Regions from separate parts of the Flavobacterium sp. NLM genome, predicted to be linked through region 1. Evidence: riboswitches for the same ligand, from Rfam matches in the RefSeq annotation. Region 1 holds a riboswitch; the other holds the start of a gene.
What was found. Region 1 has a riboswitch for S-adenosylmethionine ahead of APR43_RS07920 (alpha/beta fold hydrolase). Riboswitches for the same ligand answer to the same signal wherever they lie in the genome.
Positions count from the first base shown of each region.

Region 2: linked by a shared signal. The riboswitch ahead of APR43_RS03705 (TlpA disulfide reductase family protein) and the one ahead of APR43_RS07920 (alpha/beta fold hydrolase) in region 1 are both predicted to bind S-adenosylmethionine.

Region 1 is NZ_LIAC01000005.1:188,672-204,498, forward strand. It holds gene thrA (bifunctional aspartate kinase/homoserine dehydrogenase I) at 1-2,164, opposite strand, end outside; gene APR43_RS07920 (alpha/beta fold hydrolase) at 2,166-3,149, opposite strand; SAM riboswitch class I at 3,228-3,336, opposite strand; gene APR43_RS07925 (hypothetical protein) at 3,526-3,726, opposite strand; gene APR43_RS07930 (aspartate kinase) at 4,272-5,360, opposite strand; gene APR43_RS07935 (O-acetylhomoserine aminocarboxypropyltransferase/cysteine synthase family protein) at 5,623-6,927, opposite strand; gene APR43_RS07940 (hypothetical protein) at 7,019-7,207, opposite strand; gene APR43_RS07945 (TonB-dependent receptor plug domain-containing protein) at 7,804-10,650, opposite strand; gene metK (methionine adenosyltransferase) at 11,183-12,433, shown strand; gene APR43_RS07955 (DUF4153 domain-containing protein) at 12,573-14,339, shown strand; gene APR43_RS07960 (hypothetical protein) at 14,402-15,827, opposite strand, start outside.
Region 2 is NZ_LIAC01000002.1:398,766-414,592, reverse strand. It holds gene APR43_RS03710 (aminotransferase class V-fold PLP-dependent enzyme) at 1-1,038, opposite strand, end outside; gene APR43_RS03705 (TlpA disulfide reductase family protein) at 1,231-2,220, opposite strand; SAM riboswitch class I at 2,501-2,601, opposite strand; gene APR43_RS03700 (NAD(P)H-dependent flavin oxidoreductase) at 2,911-3,996, opposite strand; gene APR43_RS03695 (nuclear transport factor 2 family protein) at 4,013-4,390, opposite strand; gene APR43_RS03690 (SDR family NAD(P)-dependent oxidoreductase) at 4,464-5,198, opposite strand; gene APR43_RS03685 (tautomerase family protein) at 5,204-5,422, opposite strand; gene APR43_RS03680 (YceI family protein) at 5,428-5,982, opposite strand; gene APR43_RS03675 (Crp/Fnr family transcriptional regulator) at 6,314-6,886, opposite strand; gene APR43_RS03670 (DoxX family protein) at 7,057-7,443, shown strand; gene APR43_RS03665 (oxidoreductase) at 7,735-8,613, shown strand; gene APR43_RS03660 (helix-turn-helix domain-containing protein) at 8,929-9,741, shown strand; gene APR43_RS03655 (LytR/AlgR family response regulator transcription factor) at 9,962-10,729, opposite strand; gene APR43_RS03650 (sensor histidine kinase) at 10,710-11,726, opposite strand; gene APR43_RS03645 (DUF1223 domain-containing protein) at 12,132-12,872, opposite strand; gene APR43_RS03640 (organic hydroperoxide resistance protein) at 12,992-13,402, opposite strand; gene APR43_RS03635 (alpha/beta fold hydrolase) at 13,595-14,596, opposite strand; gene APR43_RS03630 (cupin domain-containing protein) at 15,000-15,413, opposite strand; gene APR43_RS03625 (epoxide hydrolase family protein) at 15,665-15,827, opposite strand, start outside.

The DNA of each region.
Region 1 (15,827 bases):
TTGGTTTTTGGTCGGCTTTTATTTTCTCGTAAATTGGGTCGAATTCTTTTAATTTCGTTAAGAAATCAGCAACATTTCCTTCGCGTAAATGTTCCGGAATTAGGTTTTGAATGGAGATTTCTTCAAACTCATTTTGCAAATCTAATTCTCTTGCCAAAATCAATAATTTTCTTCCCACATCATTTCCGCATAAATCCTCACGCGGATCTGGTTCTGTATATCCGTTATCAATTGCTTCTTTCAGAATTTCGCTAAACGGAACATCTTTTGCAGAGAAATTATTAAATAAATAACTCAACGTTCCTGAGAAAACTCCTTTAATTTTTGTGATGTTTTCACCAGAAAGATGCAGTAATTTAATTGTATCAATTAATGGTAATCCTGCTCCAACATTGGTTTCATATAAATAATTCTTTTGGTTTTCTGCCAAAGCTTTTCTTAGTTCTTTATAAAAACCATACGTTAAAGTATTCGCCACTTTATTTGAAGAAATTAAGTCGAAACTGCTTTCTACAAGCGGAACATAATTTTCTACGAATGATGCACTTGCCGTATTATCAATTGCAATTAAGTTCTCTAAATGATACTCATTTGCATAAGCGATAATATCTTTGATTGTATACGGTTCGCCTTTAGTTTCAATGTCGTTTTTCCAGCTTGAAGTTACACCATTTTTATTTAAAAGAAGCTTTTTAGAATTCGCAATTGCAAAAACATTCAGCTTAATATCTTTACGTTTTTCAATTGAAGAAGCCGATTCTAAAATTTGATTAATCAAAGTTCCGCCTACTAATCCGTGACCGAAAATAGCAATATTGATTTTTTTAGAAACTCCAAAAATCTCTCCGTGAATTACGTTTAAGGCTTTGTTTAGTTCTTCTTTCTTCACAACCAAACTCACGTTTTTACCTGTAACGGTGTTGTTGAATAAAATTGGAACTATTTTATTTTTGATTAATGCGGTATATGGTTTGTGGAACGTACTTAAATCCTGCCCGATAATCGAAATTACCGAAACATTATCTGTTACTGTAATCTGGTTTACATCTTTAGAATAAAAGTCGTTTTCGAACTCTTTTTCTAATTCCACCATTGCAAGCGTTGCTTTTTCTTTTGCCACAACCAATCCAATTCCTCTTTCTGAAGAACCTTGTGAAATGATGCTTACACTGATATTGTGATCGCCCATTACTTTAAAAATACGGGCATCAACGCCAGATTTTCCTAGTAATCCGCGTCCTTCAAGGTTTACAAGTGAAACGTTTTCTAAAACAGAAAGTGTTTTAATTCCTTCCTTTTGAGAATTTGAAGTGATTAATGTTCCGTGATTTTCGTGATTGAATGTATTTAAAATACGAAGCGGAATATTTTTTTCTAATAATGGAATTATCGTTTTTGCATGCAGAATTGTTGCGCCAAAATTTGCCAACTCATTTGCTTCATTAAACGACAAATATTCGATTTTTTTAGCATCAGCAACTAAATCCGGGTTTGCTGTGTAGATTCCATCAACATGCGTAAAGTTCTGAAGCTCTTCGGCATCCAAATAATTCGCGATTAACGAAGCCGTATAATTACTTCCGTTTCTTCCTAAAGTTGTAGTGTCGTTGTTGTTGTTTGAACCAATGAAACCTGTAACAATATTTACTGTTTCACCGTTATGAAGTTTAAAATAATTGATAACGTTTTTCTTTGAAAGTTGTTCCAAAGGCTGAGCGTCACCAAATTTAGAATCTGTTTTCAACAATTCTCTTGTATCAACAAAATTAGCAGGAATTCCTTTTTCAACTAAAATTGAAGTTAATAATTTAGCCGAAAGCAATTCGCCTTTAGACAAAATCTGATCTTTGATTTTGTTGCTGTAATCGCCAATTAAGCTTACTCCTTCGAATAATTTATCTAAAATATTAAATTCTTCAGATAAATCAACTTTCGGATAATCTGAAGTTTGGTATGCTTTAAAGCTTTCTAAAAGTGGTTTGTAGTTTCCGTTTTTAGCAGCAATTCTTAAAATATCTTCTAATTCATCTGTTGCGTTTCCGCGCGCAGAAACGACCACGGCAATTTTTTCTCCTTGATTTACTTTATCCGTAATGATTGAAACTACTTTATTAAGTCCTTCTCCGTTTGATAATGATTTACCACCAAATTTTAATATTTTCATTTTATTTTGCTATTGTTTCTGCCTTAAAAATATCGGCAAGTAAATGATCTAATTGTTTGTACTCGATTAAAAAAGCGTCATGTCCGTGAACCGAATCAATTTCGCTGTAAAAAACATTGTTTTTAAATTTCTTTAATTCATTGTAAGTTTCCAGATTTTCTTTTGGTGTAAAAAACAAATCTGAATTGATGGCTACGATATGAATCGCAGCGTTAGATTTGGATATTAGCGTTTCGAAATCCTCGCTATTTCGGGTAATATCTATGGTTTTAAGCAGCTGGTTCATCAATTTATATGATGCTAATTGATAGCGCTGCTGTAGTTTTTTTCCGTGATGCGCCAGCCAGCTCTCGATATTAAAAATCAAAAGATCCTGATTGATGGTTCGTTGGAATTTTTCTTTGAATGATTCAGGAGATCGGTAACACAACATCGCATGAATTCTGGCATCTTCAATTGGTTTTGAAGAATTGTTCAGAATTTGTTCTTGCAGAAAGCAGTTTGCAATCATCCAGTCGGTCGATTTCCAGTCAGTTGCAATTGGGATTAAATGTTCTGTAATGTTGGGTTCCAAAGCCAGGATTTCCCAGGCAATTCCACCGCCAACAGAACCGCCAATTATGGCAAATACCTGCTCAATATTTAAAGCTTTTAATCCTTTGATAAAGATTCTGGCAATATCTCTGGTTGTAAAATCCTGATAGTTTTCGATTATAAACGAATCGTTTCCGTTTCCGGGAACATTAAACGCCAAAACAGTATATTGATTGGTATCGATAGTTTTTGCTTCGCCTATTAAATCATTCCACCAGCCGTTTTCTCCGGTAACGTGAGCGTTTCCGGTTAAGGCGTGATTTACCAAAACAATTGGGGCAGTATACAGCGGTTTGCCGGAAAGTGTAAAACTTAACGGTAACGACGGATACAGCGCACCACTTTCGGTGATGAAATCTTGAATTATAATGGGACTTGGTATATTTTCCAATTTCAAATCTATTTATTATTGATTTGTATGTGGAAATATTAGAAAGAAAGTCTAGAGTTGAAACTAGAAAAATTCTTGTTGTTATCTTTCCACGTTTGGGCGTGGTAGAATGCAGCACCTTCTTCGAATTAACGAAGGGTTGCTAAGGATTCATCGGGTCTAATCCCTCCTCCTTTCTTTATAACATTTCAATACGTTTTTGAACTTAACGGTGCAAATTAACTACTAATTTCTTAAACTAACAAATTTTAATGAAACTGATTGCTCAATTTCTTAAACATAATTCAATCAGAAACTTTTGTACGCACAAAATTACCGAACATTATGCCCAGTAAAGTCATGCAGGTTTTAACCTATTTTATGGCTGCTTTTCAAGTTAGATGAAAAGGGTTTCATTTTCTTTTGAGTACATCAAAAACAATAATGAATTTGGTACTTTTTTCTCCGCTTTTTTATCTGTTTCAGTTACACCGAAACTTGGGTGGATTAATTCGTTAACAGGCGGCGGATTGTTTCTTTCAGCTTTTGCACTTCTGTACCCTGTAAGTTTTTTTCTTAAGTAAGTTATTGCGCTCATATTATTAAGTTTAAGTTAGTTATTTTTTAATCTTTATATTTCCTTTAATTCTTTGTTATGTCTGCCAAATGGAATAAAAAAACCCTTTTGGATTTTAATACCAAAAGGGTTTAAGTTTTTATAGAACTTATATATACTTTTAGTATCAACAGACGCGTACACAAATACGTGCGACATTAAACATCATGTTCATCTGTAGGGACTTATTCATTTGCGATTTGACAGTTATTTTAAAAAAATCTTGCATTTACTTTTTTCTTTTAAAAGCTTTTTTTAGATGTGATTAGGATCTCAAAAGCTATATTTATTTTAACAATTAATCAGCTGTTTTTAACAGTTCTTACTTGTCTTACAAATGTGCGAATATTTTTTCAATATTCCAAGTTATAAAACCCTATTTTTTCTTAAAAAACGTTAAAAAACAGCTTTTTATCGTTAAAAAACATCCTACAAAATTACAATTTGAATCAAAAGAAGTATAATCTTACAAAAAATAACTTACTTTTAGTTTCAATCTGTCAAAGAACTACTAATATTATAACCACTTATAGCCAGACTGCTTCCTTATTTTTAATCTTTTCAGCTACTTTTAAAATATCTGTAATTAAACCTCTTGAAATGGCCTGTTTGCACGGCGACGCACTTTGAAGTACAATGGGTGTACTGGCATAAGATTGGGTATAAATTTCAAAAATAGAATCGGAACCTTTTAATTGTCCTATTGCTGAAGTTACAGGTTCTGATACTAATTTTACTTCTAATGTATTTTTCTCGACATCAAATTCTCCTATATATCTTAAAACATGATTGTCTTTTTGGGTTATTTTGGCAATTTTAAACGATCGGTCAATGGCATCTTTATTAAGGATTCCGTTTTTCTCCAAATGTTCTTCTCCAATAAGCGGATTGATTTTAATATCAGAGAGTTCGAATTCTTTACCAATTTCACGAGTTAAAATCAACAATTTTCTGGCGGTGTCATTTCCGGATAAATCTTCTTTAAAAGTAGATCGCATTAATCCGAGAAGGCTTGCATCTTTTAAAACAGAGGAAAAAGTATTTTCTTCGGCAGAAAAACGATTAAAGACATAACTCAGATTATCTGAAAATACGCCTCTTATCTTTGTGATTTTTTCTCCGGAGAAATATAAATCCCTTAAAGTCTGCAAAACGGGAAAACCGGTATCGACTGAGGTTTCATATAAAAACTCTTTGTCGTACTTTTTAAGATTTTCTCTAAGTTGCTTATAAAGATCAATTGGGAGAGTATTTGCTTTTTTATTGACAGCAACAATATTAAATCCGTTTTCGATCAACGTATTATAATGACCAATAAGTTCATCACTTGCGGTTGCATCGACAGCGATTAGATTTTCGAATTCGTTTTCTTTTGCAAATTCGATAATATCCTGCACTCTAAAAGGAACGGCCAATTCTCTAAAATTGGTTTCCCACGCATATCCTACGCCTTCTTTCTCGAAAAAGGCAACGGTAGAATTGGTAATTATGGGAAAATGAAAATCGACGTTTTTACTTTGCAGAAAAAACTCCTGACTTTCGATAATCTGATTGATTAATGTACTTCCTATATTTCCAATCCCAAAAAGGATAATATTTATTTTAAGCTTTGACATAATTTTAATTTTTTAAAACATATCTGTAATTAGTAAACCATATAAGTAATATAAGTTCATTTAATTTATCAACGTTTATAATTTTAGACGTCACAATAATAGACGCACTGCTGTGCGTCTCTACAATGGTGCGTCTCTACTAAAATGAACTTATATTACTTATATGGTGAAACTTTTATCTTGATTTCTTTTTTCATAAAAAATCACCTCTAGCAGAACTCACGCTGCTAAAGGCAATTTTTCAAACAAAAAACAAAAAAACCTAATTTTTATTGATACTATACTGCGACTGGGTTACGTTTTCAAAAACCGATTGTAAGTCGGCAATTAAATCCTCTACATCTTCTATTCCAACAGAAAGTCGGACTAAATCTTTTGAAACTCCAGTAGCCAATTGCTCTTCTTCTGACAATTGCTGATGCGTAGTGCTCGCCGGGTGGATAATCAGCGATTTTGTATCACCAATATTAGCCAGAAGTGAGAACAATTTTGTTTCGTCTACCACTTTTTTAGCCGCATCAAAACCTCCTTTTAGTCCAAAAGTGATCACGCCGCTTTGTCCTTCAGGAAGATATTGTTTTGCTAAATCATAATATTTACTTGATTTCAAACCTGGGTAATTTACCCAAACTACCTCATCTTGTTTCTCTAACCATTCGGCCAGAACCAAAGCATTTTCGCTGTGTTTTTTAATTCGGATTGGTAAGGTTTCTAATCCCTGAATAATCTGGAAAGCATTAAATGGACTTAAAGCTGCTCCAAAATCACGCAGTCCTTCGATTCTTGCTTTTGCAATAAAGGCTGCATTTCCTAAAGCTTCGTGATATACTAATCCGTGATATCCTGCAGAAGGTTCTGTAAATTCAGGGAATTTTCCGTTAGACCAGTCAAAAGTTCCGGCGTCGATAATTGCGCCACCTAATGAAGTTCCGTTTCCGGCAATATATTTTGTTAAGGAGTGAATTACAATATCGGCACCATATTTAATTGGGTTTAATAAATAAGGTGTCGCAACTGTATTATCTACTATAAATGGCACTTTGAATGCTTTGGCTTCCGCCGAAATTCCTTTTAAATCTAATACATCCAGTTTTGGATTTCCCAGTGATTCTACAAAGAATGCTCTGGTATTTTCTTTTGCTGCTTTAGTGAAGTTTTCAGGGTTTGAAGGATCTACAAAAGTGGTTGTAATTCCTAAACGCGGTAATGTTACACTCAATAAATTGTACGTTCCGCCGTATAAACTGTTTGAAGCTACGATATGATCGCCTGTTCTAAGCAAAGTCAAAAAAGTCGTTGAAATTGCCGATGCTCCAGAGGCTGTAACTACAGCTCCAATTCCGCCTTCAAGAGCTGCCAGGCGCTGTTCCAAAACATCATTTGTTGGATTATTTAATCTGGTGTAGATAAATCCGGCTTCGGCAAGACCAAATAAATTAGCGGCATGATCTGCGCTATTAAATACGTATGATGATGTTTGGTAAATTGGCACTGCTCTTGTTCCTGAATTTTTAGTTACATCATGTCCTGCGTGTAATGCGTTTGTTGCAAATTTTTGTGTACTCATGATTTCTTAGTTTTTTAAATATTGTTAATACTATATATAAAGTGGTATTTGACTTTGAAATTGATTTTTAAAATTGAAATTGTGAATTGATTTATGCAAAAGGAAGTTCTCCTTCTAGTTCAAGATCATACATTTGAAACAGTAATGATTTTTGACTTTTTCTATCTTGTTCTGTTTTTATTCTGACAACTTCTTTTGTTATCTCTTCTGATCTATTGTTATTTGTTTGAGAATCGTTTCTCAATAAATACTCTATGGCGATTGAATTTAGTGTTTTCATGATTTTAAAATTTTAAGTGTGGAAATGAAAAAAGCCCTTTCGGATGGCGACCAAAAGGGCTTATAGTTTAACTATAACAAAGATTTTATCTTTTTACTTTTGGCAACAGCAAGGTTGGATGCACATTTGCATCATACTACAACACATCATATTATTTCTTGCTATTGTTTTCATTTTAATTTAAAATTTAATTCTTTTTTAAACTCGACTAATTCGATAGAGTAAATGTAATATTTATTTATTTAACTGCCAAATAAAATTTTGATATTTAACGTTAAATTTTTTTAGCTCGCGTAAATAAAGGCTTCCTCTTTAAAAAATTGACCACAGATTTTACGGATTAAACGGATTGACACGGGTTTCATTTTATACTTAATGTAATATAAAAACCATTTACATGATTGAAAAAGGTTAGCCACAGATTAAAAAGATTACATTGATTTTAAAAATCAGTGCTAATTCGTTTAATCCTAAAATCTGTGACCTATTTTTTTATAATTTAAGTTCAATCCCGATAACCATCAGGATAAAAATCACATTGATTCAAAAAAATCAGTGTCAATCCATTTAATCCGTAAAATCTGTGGCCTATATTTTTAGAATTTAAAGCTCAAACGAGCAAATCCAAATCTTCCGTTTAATCCAAATTGAGATACGGCTCTTGAATACGCAAACTGATTTGCATTTGTCAAGTCTGTACTTGGCGCCGGAGATAAAGTTGGAGTTGTATTGGTAAAAGCCGGAGTTGACGGATTATTTCTGTCCGGATAAACGTCTCCTATATTATTAAAACCAACAGTTGCTCTAAAATGTTCGTTGATTTGGTATCCGAAAGATAAATCGGTAACCAGTTTTGCGCTGTATTCCGGATGTTCATATACAGAAGCAAATCCATCTAAATTAACATCTGTCGCTCCCGGATCTGTTACTTTTCCGAAATAACTGTTTCTTAAATAAATATCCAGTTTTTTAATGCTGAAAGTTGTTGTTAGGTTCGCTTTCAATTTCGGAATTGCTTCTTCTAAATACACTCGGCTTGACTCCGGAAAAAAGGAATATATATAAGGATCTCCTCCTGCATTTACAATTGATTGCGGAATATGTAAATCTCCTACTCTTTTTGTTTCATTATAACTTAACGCAAAATCATTTCTGATTACAAAATCCTGAATTACATCGTATTTTTGAGAAATTACAACATCAATTCCTTTGGTTTCAGAGTCGATTCCGTTTGTCCAGAACGAAGCTCTTTCTACACCTTTCAAATCAAATGCTTGTTGAAACAATGTCAAGGCATCTTTTTGTGTTTGTGATGTAGCAGCATTTATCTGCGCATCTGTTGGTCTTGCATATTGTCCAGACAAAACAATTCTGTCGTTGATTCTTGTAAAATAAGCATCGGTTGCGATTGTAATATTAGCTTCCGGAATTTTAAATGTAAATCCTGTGCTGATACTTTTTGATTTCTCTGGTTTTAAATTTTCTACACCAATACTTTTTGCTGCCTGAGAATCATTTGTAAAATATCCAACCTGATATGGAGATCCGTTAATGAACTGAGTTGAACTTGCTTCAAAGTATTTTTGCTGTAAAGATGGCGCTCTAAAACCTGTTTGTCCAGAAATTCTCCAGTTGATATTATCGTTTAGTTTTAAAAGAGAAGCCAGTTTAAAAGTAACGGTACTTCCAAAATCTGAATAGTTTTCATAACGTGCAGCTCCGTTTAACAGCCAGTTTTCGGCTGCATTTAATTCTAAATCAATATAAGCTGCGCCGCTTCGTCTGTCTCTTTCTTTAGCATCCGAAGGCTGAAATCCTGAAAATCCCTGTGCTCCCGCTCCACGTTTGTTTCCAAAGAAATCAGTCACAATTAAAGGTGAAGTAGTTGGCAAAACTCCAGAAACTAAAGCTCCGTTTACATCATATAATCCGTATGAAGCTTCTTCTCCTTGTTTAATTTGGTAATTTTCATATCTAAATTCTCCACCAAAAGCAACGTTTAAACCTGCAAGAAAATCAAATTTTCTACTGAAATCTAAATTGGTTGTGCTTTGTAAAAATGAAACTTTACCGGCATCAAAACTAGAAGGAGAATTTACGCCCAAAGTTGCATTGATTGTATTGTTTACATCATATTTAAAAGAGTTTGTCCCCAGGTTTGAACTCAAATCTGTATCAAAACCAAATAATTGAGTATTTACTCCAAGCGCTGCAGAAGCATCTAAAATTCCAGATTCGATTTCCGGTAAAAATCCATTTTCATAGACTTGCGTGAAAGTTCCTGAACCATTTGGGAGTCTGTTAAAAGCATAAGATTTTCCATCTCTATACGATACTCCACCAAATGAATACAATGAAGTTGTTTCTGTTAAAGGATATTTTGCATTATAATACGCTTGTCCAGAAGCCAGTTCTGACTGACCCACACTCATATTATAGTCTGCTCTTTCTTGTCCTCTGTAGGCTAACTCATTATTAGTTACATCAAAATTAAGTGCTGTCTGCAATTGTGTTATTGTTGTTGCAGATGAAATAGCGGTTTGCTGTGCCGGCGTAAAATAACTTACCTGCGGTGCGTATTGCTGTATTGAACTTATAATTTGTGCTGAATTTGGAGTCGTATTGATATTGCTGAAAAGCGAATTGATCTGAACTCCGTTTTGCGCTGCTCTGTTTTCTACAGCATTATAGGCATTAAAAATTCCGTTGTTTCTAATTCCTGCACGGCTTGTTGCTTGTCTTGTTACAGCTGTTCCGGTAACATTTAAAAAACTTCCCGGTTTACCTAATGATGTTCCGTAGTTTAAATCGACTTGAACGGTTTGACCATCGGCTCCGCCTTTAAAATTGTTAGATCCAGATGATAAATTAGTTCCGTATTGAATTCCTCCCGAAAGATATTTGGCATTCTTTTTCAATACAATATTAATTACTCCCGCAATGGCATCAGAACCGTATTGTGCAGCGGCTCCGTCTCTTAAAACCTCGATTCTTTCGATGGCGAAAGATGGAATCGCATTTAAATCTGTTCCTACAGATCCTCTTCCCGGAGATCCGTTTATGTTTACTAAGGCACTGGTATGTCTTCGTTTTCCGTTTACTAAAATTAAAACCTGATCTGGGCCTAAACCTCTTAATTGTGCCGGATCAACGTGGTCTGTTGCATCGGCAGTTGATGTTGCATTACTGGTAAACGATGGCGCAACATAATTTAAAATCTGGGTTACGCTGGTTTGCGGTGCTCCTTTTGTTATTTCAGAAATATTAAAAACATCAACCGGAACCGGTACATCTGTTTTTACTCTATTTTTATTACGAGTTCCAATTACGGTAACTTCTGACAGTTCATTATTCTTTAAAGTATCCTGCTCAGTTTTATTATCCTGAGCATACAGGCCTGAAAATGTCAAAAGACCTAAAACGATTAGTACATTTTTTTTCATTTCTTTTTACTGATTAATTTGTGTTTTTGGCTTAAAAAAAATTCTTACAAGTTTAATTTTGGAACAAAAAAAACCTCTGCGGCTGGCAGAGGTTCTATATATGTTGTTGAAAATAAACTACAATAGAGTCTCTGCGGAAAGCTCCGGCATCTTACAAGACATCATATTGCAAATTGTAAATTTCATTTTGTTCTGTTATTTTAACGAGGCAAATGTGCGAACTATTTTTTAACTGACCAAACAAAAACAAAAATATTTTCTATTACCCTATCAAATTAGTATATTACTGTTAAATTTCTGCTATAAAAAATAAAAAAAGTTGAACTTTAATTTGCAAATCAAAATGGTTTTATACCTTTGCACGCGAATACAGAGGAAAAATTTGAACTGATTGCAACCTCTTCATAATGAAATGATTCGTTATGGATGCCGAAACTAAGATTTTGGTAGTAAAAAATGCTAAAGCAGGAATTCTCCTTTAGCACTTTCAGCAATTACTTTTCCTCGCTTAATGTTAATTTAATAAATTATTATGGCTTATTTATTTACGTCAGAATCTGTTAGTGAAGGGCATCCAGACAAAGTTGCAGATCAAATTTCGGATGCTTTAATTGATAACTTTCTGGCATTTGATGCTGACTCAAAAGTAGCTTGCGAGACATTAGTTACTACAGGTCAGGTTATTTTAGCAGGTGAAGTAAAATCAAATACTTATCTTGATGTACAACAAATTGCACGTGAGGTAATCCGTAAAATTGGATATACTAAAAGTGAATATATGTTTGAAGCAAATTCTTGTGGAATTCTTTCAGCAATTCACGAGCAGTCTGCAGACATTAACCAAGGTGTTGACAGAGCTAAGCCAGAAGAGCAAGGTGCAGGTGATCAGGGAATGATGTTTGGGTACGCTACAAATGAAACTGAAAACTATATGCCTCTAGCTCTTGATTTATCTCATAAATTATTACAAGAGTTAGCGATTTTAAGACGTGAAAATAAAGAAATCACGTATTTACGTCCAGATGCTAAATCTCAGGTAACTTTAGAATACAGCGACGATAACAAACCAACTCGTATTGATGCGATTGTTATTTCAACGCAGCATGATGATTTTGATGAAGAAGCTGCAATGCTTGCTAAAATCAAAAAAGATATTATCGAAATTCTTATTCCTAGAATTATCGCTAAAAACCCAACTCACGCGCATTTATTCAACGATAAAATCAACTACCATATTAACCCAACAGGAAAATTCGTTATTGGAGGACCTCACGGAGATACTGGTTTAACAGGAAGAAAAATCATTGTTGATACTTACGGTGGAAAAGGTGCTCACGGTGGTGGTGCATTCTCTGGAAAAGATCCAAGTAAAGTAGACAGAAGTGCTGCTTATGCAACTCGTCATATCGCTAAAAACTTAGTTGCTGCAGGTGTTGCTGACGAAATCTTAGTTCAGGTTTCTTATGCTATTGGAGTTGCTCAGCCAATGGGAATTTTCATTGAAACTTACGGAACTTCTAAAGTAAATTTAACTAACGGTGAAATCGCTAAAAAAGTAGAAGCTATTTTTGATATGCGTCCTTACTTTATCGAGCAAAGATTAAAATTAAGAAACCCAATTTACAGTGAAACTGCTGCTTACGGACACATGGGACGTAAACCAGAAACGGTTACTAAAACTTTTTCTGCTCCAGGTGGAAACGAAAAAACAGTTACTGTTGAATTGTTTACATGGGAGAAACTTGATTTTGTTGACCAAGTAAAAACTGCTTTTGGACTATAATTCATAGCTGATACGATTAATATTTTTTAATCTTACTTATATATATATTACCCCGAATTCTATTCGTTTAGAGTTCGGGGTTTTTATTTGGTTATTTGATGGCATTTGCTTTTCTTAGTACAAAATAACTGACCAAAAAATGAGTAAACTTCCTTCGTTACAAAATGTTCTGAATGCCACATTAAAAACTGTTCTGAGATTTCCTTTAGAAACTATAACCGCAATTTTAGGTACTGTTTTCGCTATTTTATTTATTAGGCAAGATCGTGTATATGATGATGAATTCTACATAAAAGCCATTATGAGCTGCTCATTATGTCTGGTATGGTTTGTTTCTGCAAGTTTGTTTTTTGCTGCAAAACACAAAAACGGTATAATCCGGTTTGTAGTTAGTTTATTGTTTAGTGTACCATTAGTTGCTTTTGTATTTAATTTTGGAGAAAGAATCTCAGAGGTTGAAGCGCAGCAGTTTTTTGTATTCAGCCTAGCTTTACATTTATTGGTTTCTTTTGCAGGTTTTTTACCAAGAACTTATAATCAGGAAGAGTTTTGGGAGTTTAACAAACAGCTTTTTTTACGCATATTAACTTCTGGCTTGTACAGTATTGTTCTTTATACAGGCTTAGCTTTAGCCATTTTAGCTGTAGATAAATTATTTAAAGTGAAATTAGATGATAAAATCTATGGATATCTATTTTTTACTATTGCTGGAATTTTTAATACCATTTTCTTTTTAAGTGGCGTTCCTGAAACTAATAGTAAAGAATATCCACTTCTTTTAAGTTATCCTAAAGGACTTAAAAATTTCACTCAGTTTGTATTATTACCTTTAATAAGTATTTATTTGGTGATTTTGATTTGCTATGAGGCCAAAATCCTTATCACGCTTTCATTACCTGTTGGCTGGGTTTCTTATCTCGTTTTAGCATTTGCAATTGTCGGAATCCTTTCTTTTTTACTGGTTCATCCTATTGCAAATGAAAATGGCAATTTATGGATGCGAACTTTTAATCGCTGGTTTTATTTTTTATTAATTCCGCTATTGGCATTATTGTTTTGGGCTATTTTATACCGAATCAATCTTTACGGATTTACACACGAACGTTATTATGTTTTCTTATTATCAATTTGGCTTACGATTGTTGTAGGTTATTTTCTAATCTCAAAACATCCAAAAATAAAATTCATTCCTATAAGTATGTGTCTGGCAGGATTGCTTTCTATTGTGGGTCCGCAAAGTGCTAATTCTGTTTCAAAATACAGTCAATTATCACGGTTTGAAAGTTATCTGCAAAAAGCTGAAAACAAAAAATTGACTTTTGAACAAGAAAAGGAATTAAGCAGTATCGTTGATTTTTTAGATAGAAATTATACTCTTGAAGACATGCTTCCGTATGCAGATAAGAAATTATATGCGTTATATAAAAAAGACAAAGATCCCGGATCATATAAGATTATGGAAAGTTTAGGTTATGAGTACCGATCCATATATGATCGAAAAAATGATGCTGACGATATTTTTAATTATTATTTCTATGAAGATACTGATGAAATAGTAGATATACATGGTTATGATTTCATAATCGTTTTATACAAAAACAGTCCATACGAGTGCAAAAGCTGTTTAACTATTGATAAGACTATTTATTCTATTAAATCAAAAGCTAGGGATTATGGTCAGGATTTAATAATCAATCAAGATATTATTCCGCTGAAAATAAATGATTTCATCAATTCATCTTCTGGCTTTACTAACAATAACTCAGACAAAAAAATTGAGCAGCGAATTGAGAATTCAAAATACACTATTTTACTAACTTATTTGAGTGCAAGTGGGGGTGTTGAAAACAACAAAAAAATTCCTGAAAATTATCAGATCAAAGTAATGGTAGGTATTAAAAAATAAAAAAAAAGAAACCCGACAAAATTTAAAATCTTATCGGGTTTCTTTTTTATAAATTTTGAACTTTAATAAGTTCCGTTTTGCATTTTTGAAAGCGTTTCTTTTATCTCACTTGCAGTTACTTCTTCCACTTCCGGAGTCAGATATTTTACTGCCAAAGCCTGAGTTGCAATAGCTTTATCTTTTTGACCGTCTTTATAATATAACTGCGCTAAAGTGTCTAAATAATACGGATTGTTTTTTGTCACGACCAAACTGTATTCTGACCAAACAATTGCACTTTTTATAAAAGAAGCATTCTGCGGTTTTAAAACTACAGTCCAAGCCGTAGAATTACAAAGATTTGAATGATAATCTTTAAATGAATTCCATCCGTCATAAGAATAACTTGAAGTTGGATCTAATGAAGAATATATAGCATCTAATTTCTCAATTGGGCTTCCTTTTTCTGAAGCTAAGTTGGAGTCAAAATAAGTACTGAAATCTTTTAGGAAATTAGTATTTGAACCGTCTTTATCTTCAATTTGGCTTAAATAATCAAAATAGTTTCGGTACGATTCAAAGTTTCCTTTTCCTAAAGCAATGATCTTTTTATAAATCGAAATATTCTTTTCTTTATTTACTTCTCCCGAAGTTCCTTCCTGAGAAATATAAGTGTTTTGCTGTAATGCAGAAGAAATTTCAGAAACTACATTTCCTAAAACATGTATTTCTCCTTCTTTATTATTGAATGCCGCACGTTCAGCTTCAATTGCGTCAGAATGTTTTAAAAGATAATCTATCGCTAAATAATCTGTATCGTTTAAGATTCTGTCTTCATTAAAAAGTTGTTTTGTAAAACCTTGGTTTTTAATTTCTTTTACAATTGTTTCAACCAAATACAAGTTTGGCTTGGTGTCTTTTTGATGTGCTTCGATTAGTTTTTTCCAGGTTTGAGCAATCTCTTTTTTATCTACAGCTGTTTTTGTTATTGTAAATTCCGTAGGATTATCTTCTGTAACAACATAATCTGAATCATAATCATACGAAGATTCTAAAACCGAAGCTCTATTAAAAGCTCTGATCAAATCTGCGTCGGCCGCTTTTTTGTTTTTGAAGATTTTATCAATCGTTACAAAAGCATCGGCACGCAAAAGTTTTCTGTAAAGATCTCCATAATAATTAAAGTGATATGATTTGTCTGCTAAATCAGATTTTGCAACCGCTAATACGTCTCCATTTCCGTTTAAAACAACCACGCTCGGATCGTTTGTGATTTTATTGTTTTTCAGCCATTTTTTATCATCGGCTCCAGCCAGATAATAATTATAAACATCATATTGCGGATTATACGCTTCGTACATATTATATCCCGTTTGCGTTTCCTGATCTTTTACAAAAGCATCAAAACTTTGTTTTGCCGATTTATTTTTGTCATTGGCTAAAACAACTAAATACTTATTGGTACTTGCTCCTTTAGTAGATTCAATTGCTTTTTTTAGGTTGTTTTCG
Region 2 (15,827 bases), on a different contig from region 1:
TTTTATTTTTTGAAGTCTCGAAAAACAAAGAGCAAGCAATTCTTTTTCTCTGTTTTTGATATTTGCCACTCCCATTTTATCTTTTAATTCTAAAGCTAAAGCAGCTCTTATTACTTGTAGAAAGCCTGGTGTCCCGCCATCTTCTCTAACTTCTATGACCTCGCTATAACAATATCTGCCTAAAGGATTGGTCCATTTTACATTTCCGCCGCCCGGATTATCCGGAAATTCAGATTTGTATAATTTCTCATTAAAAACCAAAACACCGCAAGTTCCTGGTCCGCCTAAGAATTTATGTGGAGAAAAGAAAATAGCATCTAATTGCTGTTCCGTATCTTTTGGGTGCATATCGATTTTGACATACGGTGCCGAAGCTGCAAAATCAACAAAACAAAGTCCGCCGTTTTGATGCATGATTTTGGCCAATTCATGATAAGGCGTAATAATTCCCGTAACATTGGAACAAGCCGTAAACGAACCTATTTTTAAGCTTCTGTGAGCATATTTTTTAATTTCTTCCGAAAGAATTTTGGGATCGACTAAATTATTTTCATCTGGTGGCAGAATCACAACATCGGCGTTGGTTTCATACCACGAAACCTGATTCGAATGATGCTCCATGTGCGTGATAAAAACTACAGGCTTATCTTGTTCATCATTCGTTCGCAAAGCCATTATTCTTTGCAGTTTTGATAAAGCGGCAGTCATTCCGCTTCCTGTAGTCACCAAAACATCAGAAGTATTTGCGTTTACTGATTTCTTAATAATATCTCTCGCATATTGATAAGCGTGCGTCGAAGTCTTTCCTGTCTGACTAGAAAGTGAATGCGTATTGGCAATCATTGGACCAATTTTATTGAGCATAATATCCTCAATTGGAGCATATAATCTTCCGCTGGCAACCCAATCTGCATAAAGCAGGTTTTGATTCCCGTAAACGGATTTAAAACGGTGATCTACTCCTATTGTATTTTCTCTAAATTTAGAGAAGTAACACTCCAATTCAATTGGTTCTGTTGTTGTCTCAATAGCATTCATTTCCTTTATCATTTTAATTAACTAAATTTATTATTGATTGCTTTTTTTTTAAAACACATAGAAACATAGATTATATTCTAAATAAAAGATATTTGAAAAAATCTAGATTTTCACACATAGCTATGTTTGTTAAAACAAGTGAAACGCCTTTATAGATAAAGCAAAACTATGTTCCTATGTGTTTAAAAAAAATTAATTTGCCTGCCCTAAAAGTGATTTAAGTGTAGTCTGTAATTCTTCTCCGTGAAGGTTTTTCGCAACGATTATTCCTTTAGAATCCACTAAATAATTCCCTGGAATCGCTCTTACACCATATAATTTAGCAATAGCACTGTTCCAAAAAAGTAAATCAGAAACATGAGTCCATGTCAAATTATCATCCTGAATTCCTTTAATCCAGTTTTCTTTCTTTTTATCTAAAGAAACGCCTACGATATTAAATCCTTTGTCATGATATTCTTTGTAAGCCGCTACGATATTCGGATTTTCTCTTCGGCAAGGCCCGCACCATGACGCCCAAAAATCAACTAAAGTGTAGCCTTTTAAATTTTCTGAAAGACGAACTGGTTTACCCTGCGGATCATTAGCTGTAAAATCTGGGGCTTTTTTACCAACCGCTAATCCGTCTAAAACAGTAACCAGTTCTTTTAGTTCTTTCACGTAAGTGGTACTTTGCAGACTTTTATCAAGCAAAGCAATGTTTTGAGTGATTTGTTCCGGCGTTAATCTATACGACCAGTTTCTGTACAATACATAAGCCGAAACAATAGATTTAGGGTTTTCTGTAATGAACTTACTGATTTCTACATCTTTTGATTTTTTATAGGCATCGAATAAATTCTGAGATTCAGAACCTTCAACTACAGAACTTGTATAATATTTCTTCGGGCTTAATTTTACTGTAATAGGTGTTTTTTCGAGGAAAATATACAATGGAGAATCCTCTGTGTTTACACTTAATCCGTATAATTCTGGCGTTTTAACTTTAGTTTTAAAACTAAAACTTCCGTCTTTCACTTTTACCGAATCTATAGTGGTAAACATTTTATTGTGGAATTTTTGCAAATACACATATTGCGTAACTGTATCGACAACAGTTCCTTTTAACTGTAAATTATTTTCTTGCGCCTGAGTTTGTGCAACTCCAAGAAATAAGGCAAAACCTAATAGTATTTTTTTCATTTTATTTTGATTTTAAGGTGATGATATGATTTTTATTATCGTTTAATATTGGGACAAAAGAATTCCTTTAAGCCAATTTATAAAGGCTTTTAGCAAATGATTTTTAAAAAGAAATGAGAGAGAATTTAATGCTTTCGCATTCGGAAACCAGCAAGACTATATTCTTCGAAGATTGAATTCAAAAGTTCGTCACTGTCGTGTAAAAAATGTAGTTTGGTTTTCATTTTAAAAAATAAATAATTTCAACAATGATGATCTTATTCAGATTTGCGACAATCTTTTCTTATCTGTCCCGCAAGACGGGAAGGATTTAGCACCTTATTTGGTAACAGGTTGCTAAGACTTCATAGGGCCTACTCCCTCAGTCTTTCTGGATAAGTATCATTCAGAATTTTTCTGTGATACAAATATATATTAATTCTACCGAATTAGTAGTGTTTAAATTTATTTTTTTTGAATTTTAATTGAAAAACATTTTATACAAAATACAAATAATTGATTTTTAGATAATTAAATCAGGATATAATTTTAATAATTCCTTGTTTTATAATGGAAATTCATACGTTTGATAGAATAAAATTGACTAATTCTGTTTTTTTCTGTAGAAAAAGCATAAAAAAAACTCATTCCATTTTTGAAATGAGTTTGTATTGAAACAGAAATTACCGTACCGCTTGTCATTCCGAGGAACTATGACTTTAATCCATCAAAATACGCCGTAGTTTCTTCAATCAAAGAATGCATCAATTCTTTTGCTTTGGTATGTTTTAAGATTGGCGAAATTTGTCCGCCCCAAAATAAAATCATATCCCATTTTTGCTGATCGAGTGCAGCTTTTCTCAACAGAGAAATAAAAGTAGTCTGTAATGGAAAAGGCAGAATGTTCGATTCTTTTCCAATTATATCTTTTGCAATTCGGCTTGTAATGCCTCGACCTAATCTTCCGGTGTATGCGCGTGAAAGCGTTGTATATTTTGCAGCATCAGAAAATAACATTTCTCTGTGAATTGGCAATGCATTCGATTCATCGACAGCTAAAAAAGCGGTTCCTATTTGGGCTGCGCTTGCACCTAATGTTAAGGCTGCGGCAACTCCTTTTCCGTCGGCAATTCCGCCAGCTGCAATGATTGGTGTTTTTATTTTTTCTCGAATTAATTGTAGTAAAACAAAAGTTCCGGTTACAGATGCTTCGGCATTGGTTAAAAAAGAAGGACGGTGTCCGCCTGCTTCAAAACCCGAAGCGATAATCATATCAACTCCTTTACTTTCCAGAAAAATGGCTTCATCAAGTGTTGTAGCAGCACCAACAGTGACAATTCCTAATCTTCTAAACTGCTCTAAAACATCATCTGAAGGAACGCCAAACATAAAGCTAAAAACCTTTGGTTTAACATCTAAAATAACTTGTAACTGGTTTTCAAATCTCGATTGAAACGGCGCTGGTTTTTCCGGTAACGGAATTCCTAACTCGTCATAATAGGGTTTAAAAAGCGCTTTTGTTTTTTCAAATTGATCATCGGTTAAACCGTCATCCGGAATGTCATGATCGGAAACCCAAAGATTAATATTATAGGTTTTATCTGTGGCTGCTTTTATTTGTTTATCTACTTCGTAAATTTCCTGTGGACTTAAAGTGTATGCGCCGTAACCGCCTAATCCGCCAAGATTTGAAACCGTCGCTGTTAATTCTACCGTTGATAAATTACCACCAAAAGGGCCTTGCAAAATTGGATAGTCAATTCCTAACAGTTCCTTAGCTTTTGTATTGTACCACATAGCTACAAAATTTAAGTTATTTATTGGTATCAGTCAACATTTTATTGACGATAAGCCATTTGCCATTAATCTTATGGAAAGATAAAAAATCCCTATAATTAAAGTCGTACATTTTAACATTTAATTCCGCTACAGCGATAGAATTTACAACGCTTATATGTAAAATTTCACCTTTAAAAGGTTTTCCTGAATCCTTTGGACTTTGTCTGTTTTTAACGCCGTCTAAATACAAATCAACGGTTTTAAAATACGGTTGTCCATTGATGTCACCGAAAAGTAATGTTCCGGGTTGAAAAATACTGCCAAGCAATAATTCATCACCTTCATAAATACCTTTAAAATAAAAGTTTTCTATTGCATCGGTAATAGCCTGAATTTCTATTTGATTTTCCATTTTACTAGTATTTTGAGCTTTTATGCCCTGAAAACTCCAGAGCATAAAAGCAGTTAATAATATAGTTTTCACCTTAATTTAAATTGTGTCCTGCACCTTTTCCACCATCAACATTGATGATTGATCCGGTAATAAAATTGCTTTTGGCAACTGTGTAGACCATTTCAGAAACATCATCGATCTCTCCTACTCTGTTTAATAAATGTAAACCAGCACTTTGATCTGCGTTATCACCGTGCATTGGCGTACGAATTACACCCGGCGCAACGGTATTGAAACGAATGTTTTGTTTTCCGAATTCTGCAGCTAATTGAATAGTTAAAGCATGAATTGCACCTTTACTTGCAATTGGAGCCGAAGCCGGCCATCCGCCTAAACCGTGATTTACTAATGGAGTTCCAATATTAATTACAACGCCGCCTTGTTGTTTCAACATTTGTGGAAGCACTGATTGTGTAGTGAAATAAGTTCCTTTTAGGTTGGTTTTCAAAAATGTATCTAAATACGCTTCGTCTACTTCTAAAAATGGTTTGCTGGCAAAGATTCCTGCATTGTTAACCAATACATCTACAGAACCAAATTTTTCTAAAGCAATTTTAACCAATTGCTCGCCTGTTTTTTTATCGCTTACATCTCCGGCAAACATTGTCAGATTTTCGCCTGCGCCAAATTCATCGAAAGTTTTTTCTAATGAAGATGCTGTAACGGAGTTTATAACCACATTATCACCTCTGTCCAAGAAATATTTGGCGATTCCTTTTCCAATACCAGAAGCTGCTCCGGTAACGATTATTGTTTGTTTTTTCATGATGTTTATTTTTTATCGGCTGTTATGCCTTTTTCTCTTAATACTGATACTTGTTCTCCTGCATAACCCCAATCGTCCAGTTCTATTTCCTGAATCACAACGTGAGTCAAATGCGGATCTTTATTTAATACTTCTGTAATCAGGTTGGTAATGCCACTGATTAATTCTTGTTTTTGCCCGCGTGTTACTCCTTCGCGGGTCAATTCGATTTTTACGTAAGGCATGATAATTAGTTTTTAGATTGTCCTGTAAAAACAGCTTCGGCAGTGATATTAAAATCTAGCTCAAAGTCGTTGTAGATTAAAGTATCTCCCAAATCTTTGAAGAAATTTCCTGAACGGAATTTGATATCGTATTTGGTACGATCGATGATCAATTTACCTCCTAGTGAAAGTGTGTTGTTGTCGTTTTTTACTTGTGCTTCAAACCCAACAAGATGTGTAATATCTTTTATAGTCAGGTTTCCTTCAAGATGATACGTTGTGCTTGATATTTCTTTTACGCTTAAAATATCTAATGTCGCTGTTGGAAATTTTTCGATAGAGAAAAAATCATCAGATGCAAGGTGTCCTGCAAATTGAGTGTTCGTTGCCGGATCTGTTACATCCAGAATTTTAATGGAAGTGGTGTCGATAACAACATTTCCTCCTTTTATTTTTCCATCATTAAAGATGAAATTACCATTTTTGATACCAATTGTACCATTATGTGCACCAGTAACTTTTCTACCAGTCCATTCTACGCTGCTGTTTGAGCTTACGATTTCAAAATTTATTGTTTCCATTTTTTGTTGTATTTAAAAGTACAGTACAAAGGAACGGCGACTATGGAAATTGGTTACGTGATGTAGATCACATTCTTATTTTGGAGGTTCAAAGAGGCAAAGGTTCAGAGGTGCAAAGGTTTTTCTATAGAGACCGAATAAAAACATAGCCTGTGGTTTCAACCACAGGGACGCAATATATAAACACAATCTAAATCCCCGTGGTTGAAACCACGGGCTATGTTTTTACAGCGGTAAAATCAAATAAAATAATCTGCTAATCTGTAAAATCTGCGAGAAACAAAATCTGCGCAAAACAAAAAAAAACCGTAAAATCAGTGGGCTAAAAAAACTAAGAATTATAAAGTCGGCTCAAAGTTTCTCTCGAAACTCCTAAATAAGCTGCAATTAAATGTTTTGGAACTAAATTGTATAATTGAGGATATAAAGCCAAAAGTTCTTCGTAACGTATTTTGACATTATTATTCATAAAAGATAAAAGTCTTTTTTGAGAAGCGATATAACCTTTATTAGTTCTCCAACGAAAAAAATGTTCCACCTGATGAAATTCGGCGCAGAGTTTTTCGCGGTCACTGTTAGAAAGGCAAAGAACTTCGGCATCCGTAATGCAATCCACATTTATAGCAGCCGGAGTTTGGTTATAAAGTGCATTATAATCAGATGTCCACCAAGTTGGCATCGCAAACTGTAAAATGTACATTTTAATTTCATCATTAATATAAAAAGCCTTTAAACAACCCGAAATCACAAAATACTCACAATCGACTTTATCGCCTGCGCTGATAATTGTTTGACCCTTTTTAAAAGATAAGGATTTGAAATGCGAAAAGAAATAATCAAACTCTTCCTCTGTCAGCGAAACTGTTTTGGCGATATGTTCTTTTAAAAGTGTTTTGGCTTCCATTTTAAATGGTGACTATTGGGTTTGAAAATCTTTTGTAAAGTTATAAAATCAAATGAACTTATTGATTGTCTATTTCGGATTTGAATTTGTCCGTTTCACCAAAATTTGAATATGAAACCGATTGCTGTTGTCGCAAATTTGTCCTGTTTAACAACTTAAAATTTAAAATCATGAATGCAAAAACAACAAAAATTATTTATTGGACAGGAATTATTTTAACTTCTTTATGGTTTGGTGCCAGCGGATTTTTTGAATTGACAACCAACAAATTGGTTTGGGAAATTACACAGCTTCTAGGTTATCCGGCTCATTTTATTTACATCCTGGGTGTAATGAAAGTTTCAGGCGTCATCACATTATTAATTCCAAATAAATTATTACGATTAAAAGAATGGGTATTTGCCGGAGTATTTTTTGACATTATTTTCGCTTTCTTTTCAAAATTGGTTGTATTAGGTTTTCCTGCAACTATTGATGCTATTATTGCTTTTGTGATGGTAAGTGTTACTTATATAATGTTTAGAAGATTATATAGTGTAAGTTATACAGCTAACTAATTTTTTTTCGCCGCAAAGTCGCGAAGACGCAAAGTTTTTTTTCACGCAGATTAAGCAGATTGGACAGATTATTAAAAAAATATCTGCTCACATCTGCTTAAATCTTTTTAGATCTGCGTGAAAAAAATCCCATTAATCCTTTTAATCTGTGGCAAAAACAAAACTTAGCGCCTTTGTGTCTTCGCGGCAAAACACCCTTGAGCCTTAAAACAAATAAATTTGAGCTTTTCAACAAAACAACAACCTCTATTCCCGCCGTAAATTTGTAATGAACTTAAAAACACAATTACAATGAACAAAATATGGTTTATTACAGGAAGCTCTCGAGGATTAGGACGTAATCTTACTGAAGCAGTTTTAGAAAGCGGAGACAAAGTAGCTGCAACTGCACGAGACATTAATCAGTTAAATGATTTAAAAGAAAAATTTCAGGATCAGATTCTGCCTTTAAAATTAGATGTTACCAATTATGATGAAGTTCATGAGGCCGTAAACAAATCCGTTGAGCATTTCGGAAGAATTGATGTATTGGTTAACAATGCCGGATTCGGAATTATTGGCGCTGCTGAAGCTTATACAAGCGAACAAGTTAGAAGTCAGTTAGAAACTAATTTATATGCGCCTATTGAAATTACACGCGCCGTTCTGCCTTTTATGCGCAAACAAGGTTTTGGCCGAATTTTACAAATCAGTTCTGTTGGCGGACGTGTTGGGAATCCGGGTTTAACAATGTATCAGGCTGCGAAATTTGGTTTAGGCGGATTTACTGAGGCTTTGGCCAAAGAAGTTGCTCCGCTTGGAATTTTGGTTACGAGCGTTGAACCAGGCGGATTCCGCACGGATTGGGCAGGCGCATCGATGACGTATGCCGAAGATATTGAAGGCTATGAAATGGTGAAACAACGTACCGATTTCTTTAAAGGTGGAAATTTTGTTCCGGTTGGAGATCCTGAAAAAGCGGCTAAAGTGATGGTTGATCTGGCTTCACATCCAAATCCGCCTGTACATCTTGTTTTGGGAAGTGAAGCAATTGGAATTTTACAAAATGCTGATAAAAACAGAACGGAAGAAATGGAGAAATGGATGAATGTAAGTTTGTCTACAGATCATGAAGATTCTGGAAGTTTTTTTGATTCAGCTCAGGGAAAATGGTATACTGGTAAGAAATAAGCATTATCAATGGTTAATGCATAATTTTTTAAACACATAGGGACATAGTTTTTCTTTGTCTATAAAGGCGTTTCACTTGTTTTGAACAAACATAGTTTGATACTCTCTCGCAGATTTTGCAGATTACATAGATTAAATAAAAAAAAATCTGCTTGATCTGCTAAATCTGCGGGAAACATTATTTTAAGTTTTTTGTTTAAAACACAAAACTATGTGTGAAAATCTAGATTTTTAAAACATCTTTTATTTAGAATATAATCTATGTTTCTATGTGTTTAAAATATTCTCCAACTTTAATTTTTATAAATTTGTGATATGAACGATTCAAAAATAAATCAGAAAACCTCGCCCATTGCGTATTCCTGCTATTACACACAAAATCGTGAAGGCGAGCAATTTGCTGCACAACATGTTTTAAGTTTTCAAATTTCAGGAATTCTGACTTTAAATAATGGCAATAAAGAATACGTTTTTAACCCAGGCGATTTTAGATTTATCCGAAGAAATCAGCTCATAAAATTCATCAAACAACCTGATCCGAATACCGCTTTTCAGTCTATTTCGATTTATTTGAATCAGGAAGCACTTCGTGATTATTCTATACAATACAATCAAAAAACAAGTTTAATTAAAAGTCCGGAAACGGAAATGGTTTTGCAGTTAAAAGAAGTTCCGTTATTGAAAAGCTTTATGAATTCGCTGATTCCCTACATCAACGAAGACCAACTTATTACCGAAGATCTTCAGACTTTAAAAGTAAATGAAGCCATTACGATTTTATTACAATGCCATCCGGAATTAAAAGATATCCTATTTGATTTCAACGAACCTGGAAAAATTGATCTTGAAGCATTTATGAAAAAGAATTTTCATTTTAATGTTCAATTAGATCGTTTTGCTTATTTAACGGGAAGAAGTTTAGCGACTTTTAAAAGGGATTTCCAACGTATTTTTGATCTTTCCCCAAGTCGTTGGCTCATTCAGAAAAGACTACAGGAGGCGTATTATCAAATTAAAGAAAAAGGAAAAACACCTTCGGAAGTTTATTTAGAAGTGGGTTTTGAGGATTTATCGCATTTCTCATTTGCTTTTAAGAAACAGTTTGGGTTGCCGCCTTCTAAGGTTTAGTATCTTGTTTCAGTTTACAGTCGCAGTATTCAGTCGCAGTTTGCAGGATTCAGATTATGCAGTTTGTCATTTCGAGGAACGAGAAATCGCACGCGAAACTCGCCAAAGATTGGAGAATTACTGTGTGGAATATCTAGTGCGATTTCTCGTTCCTCGAAATGACAAACTGTGTCTATAAAACTGTGATTGAATAACGCAACTGAAAACTGAGACTGTAAACTTATCTATTCTCCAGCCAGCTTAAAAATGCCGTTGCTTTCTCTTTCCCAACCAATAATTTTTCTTCTGTTGGAATGGTAAGTTTAAGAATCAGCTTTCTTGAGAAATAATGCTCTGCTTCTCTTATTGCAGAAAAGTTTACCAAATATTGCCTGTTGATTCTGAAAAACTGAATGGCTGATAACAGTTTATGAACTTCATCAAGAGATTGCGTTATTTGATATTCGGTTTTATCAAAAGTCACTATTGTTGGTGTTTCATTTTTGATGTAGAAAAAAGCGATATTCTCTGTTTGAATCGTTTGGTATTTATTATTTTTAAAAACCAAAAAACTACTTTTCCCTTTATTCTCGCCTGTTCTCGTTAAGAGATAATCGAAATCGGGCATCATTTTTTTATTTCTTTGGAAGAAGTTTTTCAGTTCACCAGCCTTTTTAATAGCCTGCGAAATACTTTCTCTTGAAAAAGGTTTTAAGACATAATCGATTCCGTTTGATTTGAAAGCGTCGATGGCGTAATCATCAAAAGCGGTGCAGAAAATTACGGGTGACAAAACCTCTACATTTTTGAAAATTTCAAAGCTCAAACCATCTGCAAGCTGAATATCCATAAAAATCAAATCGGGCTGATCGTTTTCTAAAAGATAACTCACAGCTCCGTCTATACTTTGAATATACGACAAAATTTGAGCATCGGGTCTGATACTCAAAATTAGCTGACCAAGCGCTTTGGCCGTTTTTACTTCATCTTCAATTATTACGATAGTCATAAATCAGTGGTATTTTAACTTTAAAAAGCGTTTCGGTTTTATCAATTTCAATTTCCTTGTTAACCAGATGCAGAAAACGCTGGTTGATATTGTTCAGTCCTACTCCGGTTGACAAAGTGCCCCGTTTCAGCTGAATTGGATTTTCAATTACCAGAAAATCATTTTCGGTATATAATTTAATTTTCAAAGGTTTATCAAGCGAAACAACATTGTGTTTGATACAATTCTCAATTAATAATTGCAATGAAAAAGGCGGAATCGCGCAATCGTATTGCTTTTCATCAATTTCTTTTATGACTTCAAATCCGTCTTCAAAACGAGCTTTCAGCAGATATACATACGAATCTAAAATTTGTAATTCTTCTTTTAACGGAATCAAATCCATTTTTCTGCTTTCTAAAGTAAATCGGTAAAAATCAGATAATTTCAGGATAAAATCAGAACTCTGCGGATCCTGCATATCCACCATCGATTTTAAAGTATTCAGACTATTAAACAAAAAATGCGGATTTACCTGCTGTTTCAATAATTCGTATTGTGCTCCTAGATGTACTGCCTTGGTACGCTCCAGTTCTACTCCCATTTGCTGGGTCTGGTAATTCTGAAAAAGTAAATGTAGAAACATATACACAATCAAATTGATTAAAATACCTCGAAGCTCGAACATGATTGGCGCGTCCATTTTTGAAACCTGAAAAAGTTCCTGATGTGCAATTACGAGAATCACCATCAACAAAATCCCCAAAACAACACTCAGTAAAAGTTTCCAGTTAAACAGACTTTTATTCGTACGCTGCGATGAAAATTTAGGCAGGCTATAAATGTTGTAATACCATATAAAAAGGGAAAACAGCAGTGTAATTGAAGAATTTATGATGATGTCTCCAGGCGTAGAATCTGCATCAAATAATTTTGGGATTGAAGCCAGAATTGCAAGTGCAATCGAGCTTCCCCAAATAATTTTGAGCGAAACCTGAAAACGTTTTGATTTTTCCATAATTGTATCCGTTTTTTATCCTGTTTGTCAAAGATAGTTTTATTTTGAAAAAAGATTTTATGCAGATTTAAAAAGTCAGCCCAAAGTATTGTCATTTCGACGAAGGAGAAATCTCCACGAGAAGCTCTACAAAGATTGGATACATTCTGTATGGAGTTACTTACGAAGATTTCTCGTTCCTCGAAATGACAAATATGACGGAGTGTTTTTTTAATCTCGCAAAGCCGCAGAGGCGCAAAGTTTTTATTCGCAAATTGTTTGGGAAAAGAATCTGCAAAATCTGCCTGAATCTGTCAAATCTGCGTGAAATATATTTTTAATTCTCCCGCAGATTTAGCTGATTTTGCAGATAAGAAAGGAAAAAAAAATCTGCTAATCTGCTAAATCTGCGAGAAACAAAAAAATTTAAGCTCGTTTTACTTCTAAAATTGCCCCTGAATTCATATCCTGAACAAAACCAATAATCTCAAAATCCTGTGGATTATAATTTTTAGGAAGATGAACAGATGCAGTTCCTTTTTTTACTTTGTTTAAATCTACCCATTGCAGATTACGAACGATTTGATAGTGAGATAAAACTCTATGAGCATTCTCCCCTCTTTTTACATTGCTTTTGGCTTCTTTTTGAACTACAGCAATTAATAAACGGCTGTTTTTTGAAGTACCTTCCACATTATAATTTACAGCAATAGAATTTGCATTTTGACTGGCTTCTAAGCTTAAATTCGTCGAAGCGGGTTTAGAAAGTGCCGATTTAATTCCGTTTCGTAAACTTGTTTCCTGAGAACCTACATAATCGATTTTTCCGTTAATAATTACTTGCGGCGTATAGATTGGATCTTTGCCCATGTATTTCGCATAATCGTATTGTCTTTTAGTATAATCTGCATTACTGAAAATATCTTTCCAGCCTTGTTTGTCCCAATAATCAACGTGATAAGAAAGTACGTAAACATTTTTATCTTTTAATTCATTTTGAATTTTTCCCAGTAATTCATCTGCTGGCGGACAGCTTGAACAGCCTTCGGAAGTATATAATTCTAAAAGGGCAAAACCTTTTTTATCCTGATTGCTTTGGCTGAAAATGGTGTTTCCGGTTAAGAAAAACAGCATTGTAAAAGCACTTATTATTTTTATCTTTTTCATGATTCCTATTTATTTCCTGCAAGGTTTTTAAAACCTTGTAGGTATATTTTTTATTTAGAAAGTCTAATAATTTAAACCTACAAGGTTTTGAAAACCTTGCAGGTTAAGCAACTTAGAAATTATAGAATATTAATCTCAACGTTTATATTTCCTCTTGTCGCTTTAGAATAAGGACAAGTTTGATGTGCCTGAGCTGCTAAAGCTTCTGCAGTTTCACGATCAATGCCCGGAAGGCTGATGTTTAAACGTGCTTGTAAAGAGTATTCTCCTTCTGTTACACATAAATCTACTTCTGCATCTACTGCAGTTTCTGCCGGAAGTCTAACTCCCAATTTCGAAGCTGCGATTCCTAATGCTCCAATAAAACATGCCGACCATCCTGCAGCAAATAACTGCTCTGGGTTTGTTCCCGGACGTGATGTTCCCGGAGAACTTAATTTGATATTCAATTGTTCATCTGAACTTTGAGAAGCGCCTTCTCTACCACCTGTTGTGTGTGTTTTTCCTGTGTATAATACTTGTGTTTCCATGTTTAAAAAATTTTAGATTGTTGATTTTAGATTTTAGATTATTTGTTGGAATTCATTTTTCCCACAATCTTGTCATTTCGACGAAGGAGAAATCTTCGTAAGTAACTCCGTCAGGAATGTCGCCAATCTTTGTAGAGTTTCTCGTGGAGATTCCTCGTTCCTCGGAATGACAAGATTATGCGTAATTATAATTTATTTCATCCCATCTACATCAATAATTGCTTGTGCAAATGATTTCGGGTCTTCTTGCGGAACGTTGTGTCCTATTCCTTTTAGAATTCTGTGGGCGTATTTTCCGGTGAATTTATTTGCGTATGCTTTTCCATCTGCGAAAGCGCCGTCAAAATCACTTCCTATTGTAATGGTTGGTACTTTAATTTCCGGTCTTGCTGCAAGGCGTTTTTCTAAACTGTCGTATTTAGATTCTCCTGCTTCAAGCGATTGTCTCCATCTGTAATTGTGAATTACAATTGCAACGTGATCTGGATTATCAAAAGACTGAGCCGTTTGGTCGTAAGTTGCTTTGTCAAAATTCCATAACGGAGAAGCGATCTGCCAGAGTTGTTTGTTGAATTCGTAAGTGTTTTGGCTGTAGCCTAATTTTCCTCTTTCGGTTGCAAAATAATATTGATACCACCATCCTAATTCAGCTTTTGGAGGCAATGGTTTTAAATTAGCTTCTAAATTCACTACTAAATAACCGCTTACCGAAACCAGACCTTTTAGACGCTCCGGCCAAAGTGCCGCCATAACTACTGCAGTTCTAGCTCCCCAATCGAATCCTCCAACTACAGCTTTGTCAATTTTTAAAGCATCCATAAAAGCAATAATATCGGTTGCTAATGCTGCTTGTTGTCCGTTTCTGAAAGTATTTTTTGAAAGGAAGGTTGTTGTTCCTGAACCTCTTAAATAAGGTGTGAATACATGATATCCTTTTGAAACTAAAATTGGCACTACTTCATTATAACTGTGAATATCGTAAGGCCATCCGTGAAGCAAGATTACCGGAGTTCCGTTTGAAGGACCAGCTTCAGTATATCCTACGTTTAATAATCCAGCTTTGATTTGTTTTAAAGTTCCTAGTGAACCATCTTGTTTTTCTGTTTGTGCAATTGATACTGCATTTACTAAAAGAAAGGCTATTAAAAGAACTGCGTTTGTAATTCTGTTTTTGATTTTTACTATCGTTTTCATAATTATTATTTTTTTGATTAGTTGATTATCAGTTAATTTCTTCGTCAAAGGTATCTCGACAATCCTCGTTTTAAAAGGAGAAAAAAGCTGAAGTGGACAAAGTAAAAGGTGAAATGGACAAGGGTCAAGTTGTGAAATGTGAGTAGTTTAGCCGTAAAACTCTATATTCTTATATTTTTTTAGCCACAGATTAAAGGATTAAAATGATTTTTTCTCTCGCAGATTCTGCAGATTTAGCAGACTATTTTTTATTCGTTTCAAATTATTTAATCAAATCTGCTCAATCTCCGAAATCTGCGAGAAACAAATACTTTCCTCCCGATAGCTATCGGGATTGCGTAAACCTTAGCGTGCTTTGCGGTTAAACTAATTCGCATTTCAACTTGAAACTTTAAACCTGAAACTATTTTTTCATAACCAAAACCGGTTTTCCTTTTTCAACTATATAAGTTGCCAATTCTGATGCTTTTACATTTGTATTATTTTTAGCGGAATGAACAACTCCTGCTGGAATAAAAAGAACTTCTCCGGCTTTTAAGGTTACGGGTGCTTGTCCTTCTACTTCATATTCAAGTGAACCTTCTAATACATAAATGATTTCTTCACCCGGATGAGAATGTTTTCCGAAAGCAGTATGTCCGTCGAAATCTATTTTGGCTTGAACGGTTTCTCTTCCCGGAATGCTTAGATCGTGTTTTTGTAAATCAGTACGTTTTATTCCCGTTTGGGCTGCGATTTGATTTGGAATCAAAAAGGCTATTATTCCTAAAATGATAATGGCGATTATAACCCATGTTTTTTGCTTTTTAGTTTCCATGATTTTATTTTTTTAATAGTTAGTTTTTTAACAGTTGATTTTTTAAACACATGGAACATAGATTTGCTTTGTCTAGAAAGGCGTTTCACTTGTTTGAACAAACATAGTTTGCTGGGTGTTTCACGCAGATTTTAAAAAGATTTAAGCAGATAAACGCAGATTTTTTATTCAATTTAATCTGCTAAAATCTGCGTGAAACTTTTTTAGCATATAAAAACCTATGTCTCTATGTGTTTAAAAAAAATATTAGATTATTTTCTCAATGATTTAAAAGCGGCACGAAGTTCAACGGAAAACAATTGTGGTTCTTCCCAAGAAGCAAAATGCCCGCCTTTGTTTACTTCTTTAAAATAAATCAGGTTTTTGTATGCTTTTTCAGCCCATGTTTTTGGTGCTTGATAAATTTCTCCCGGG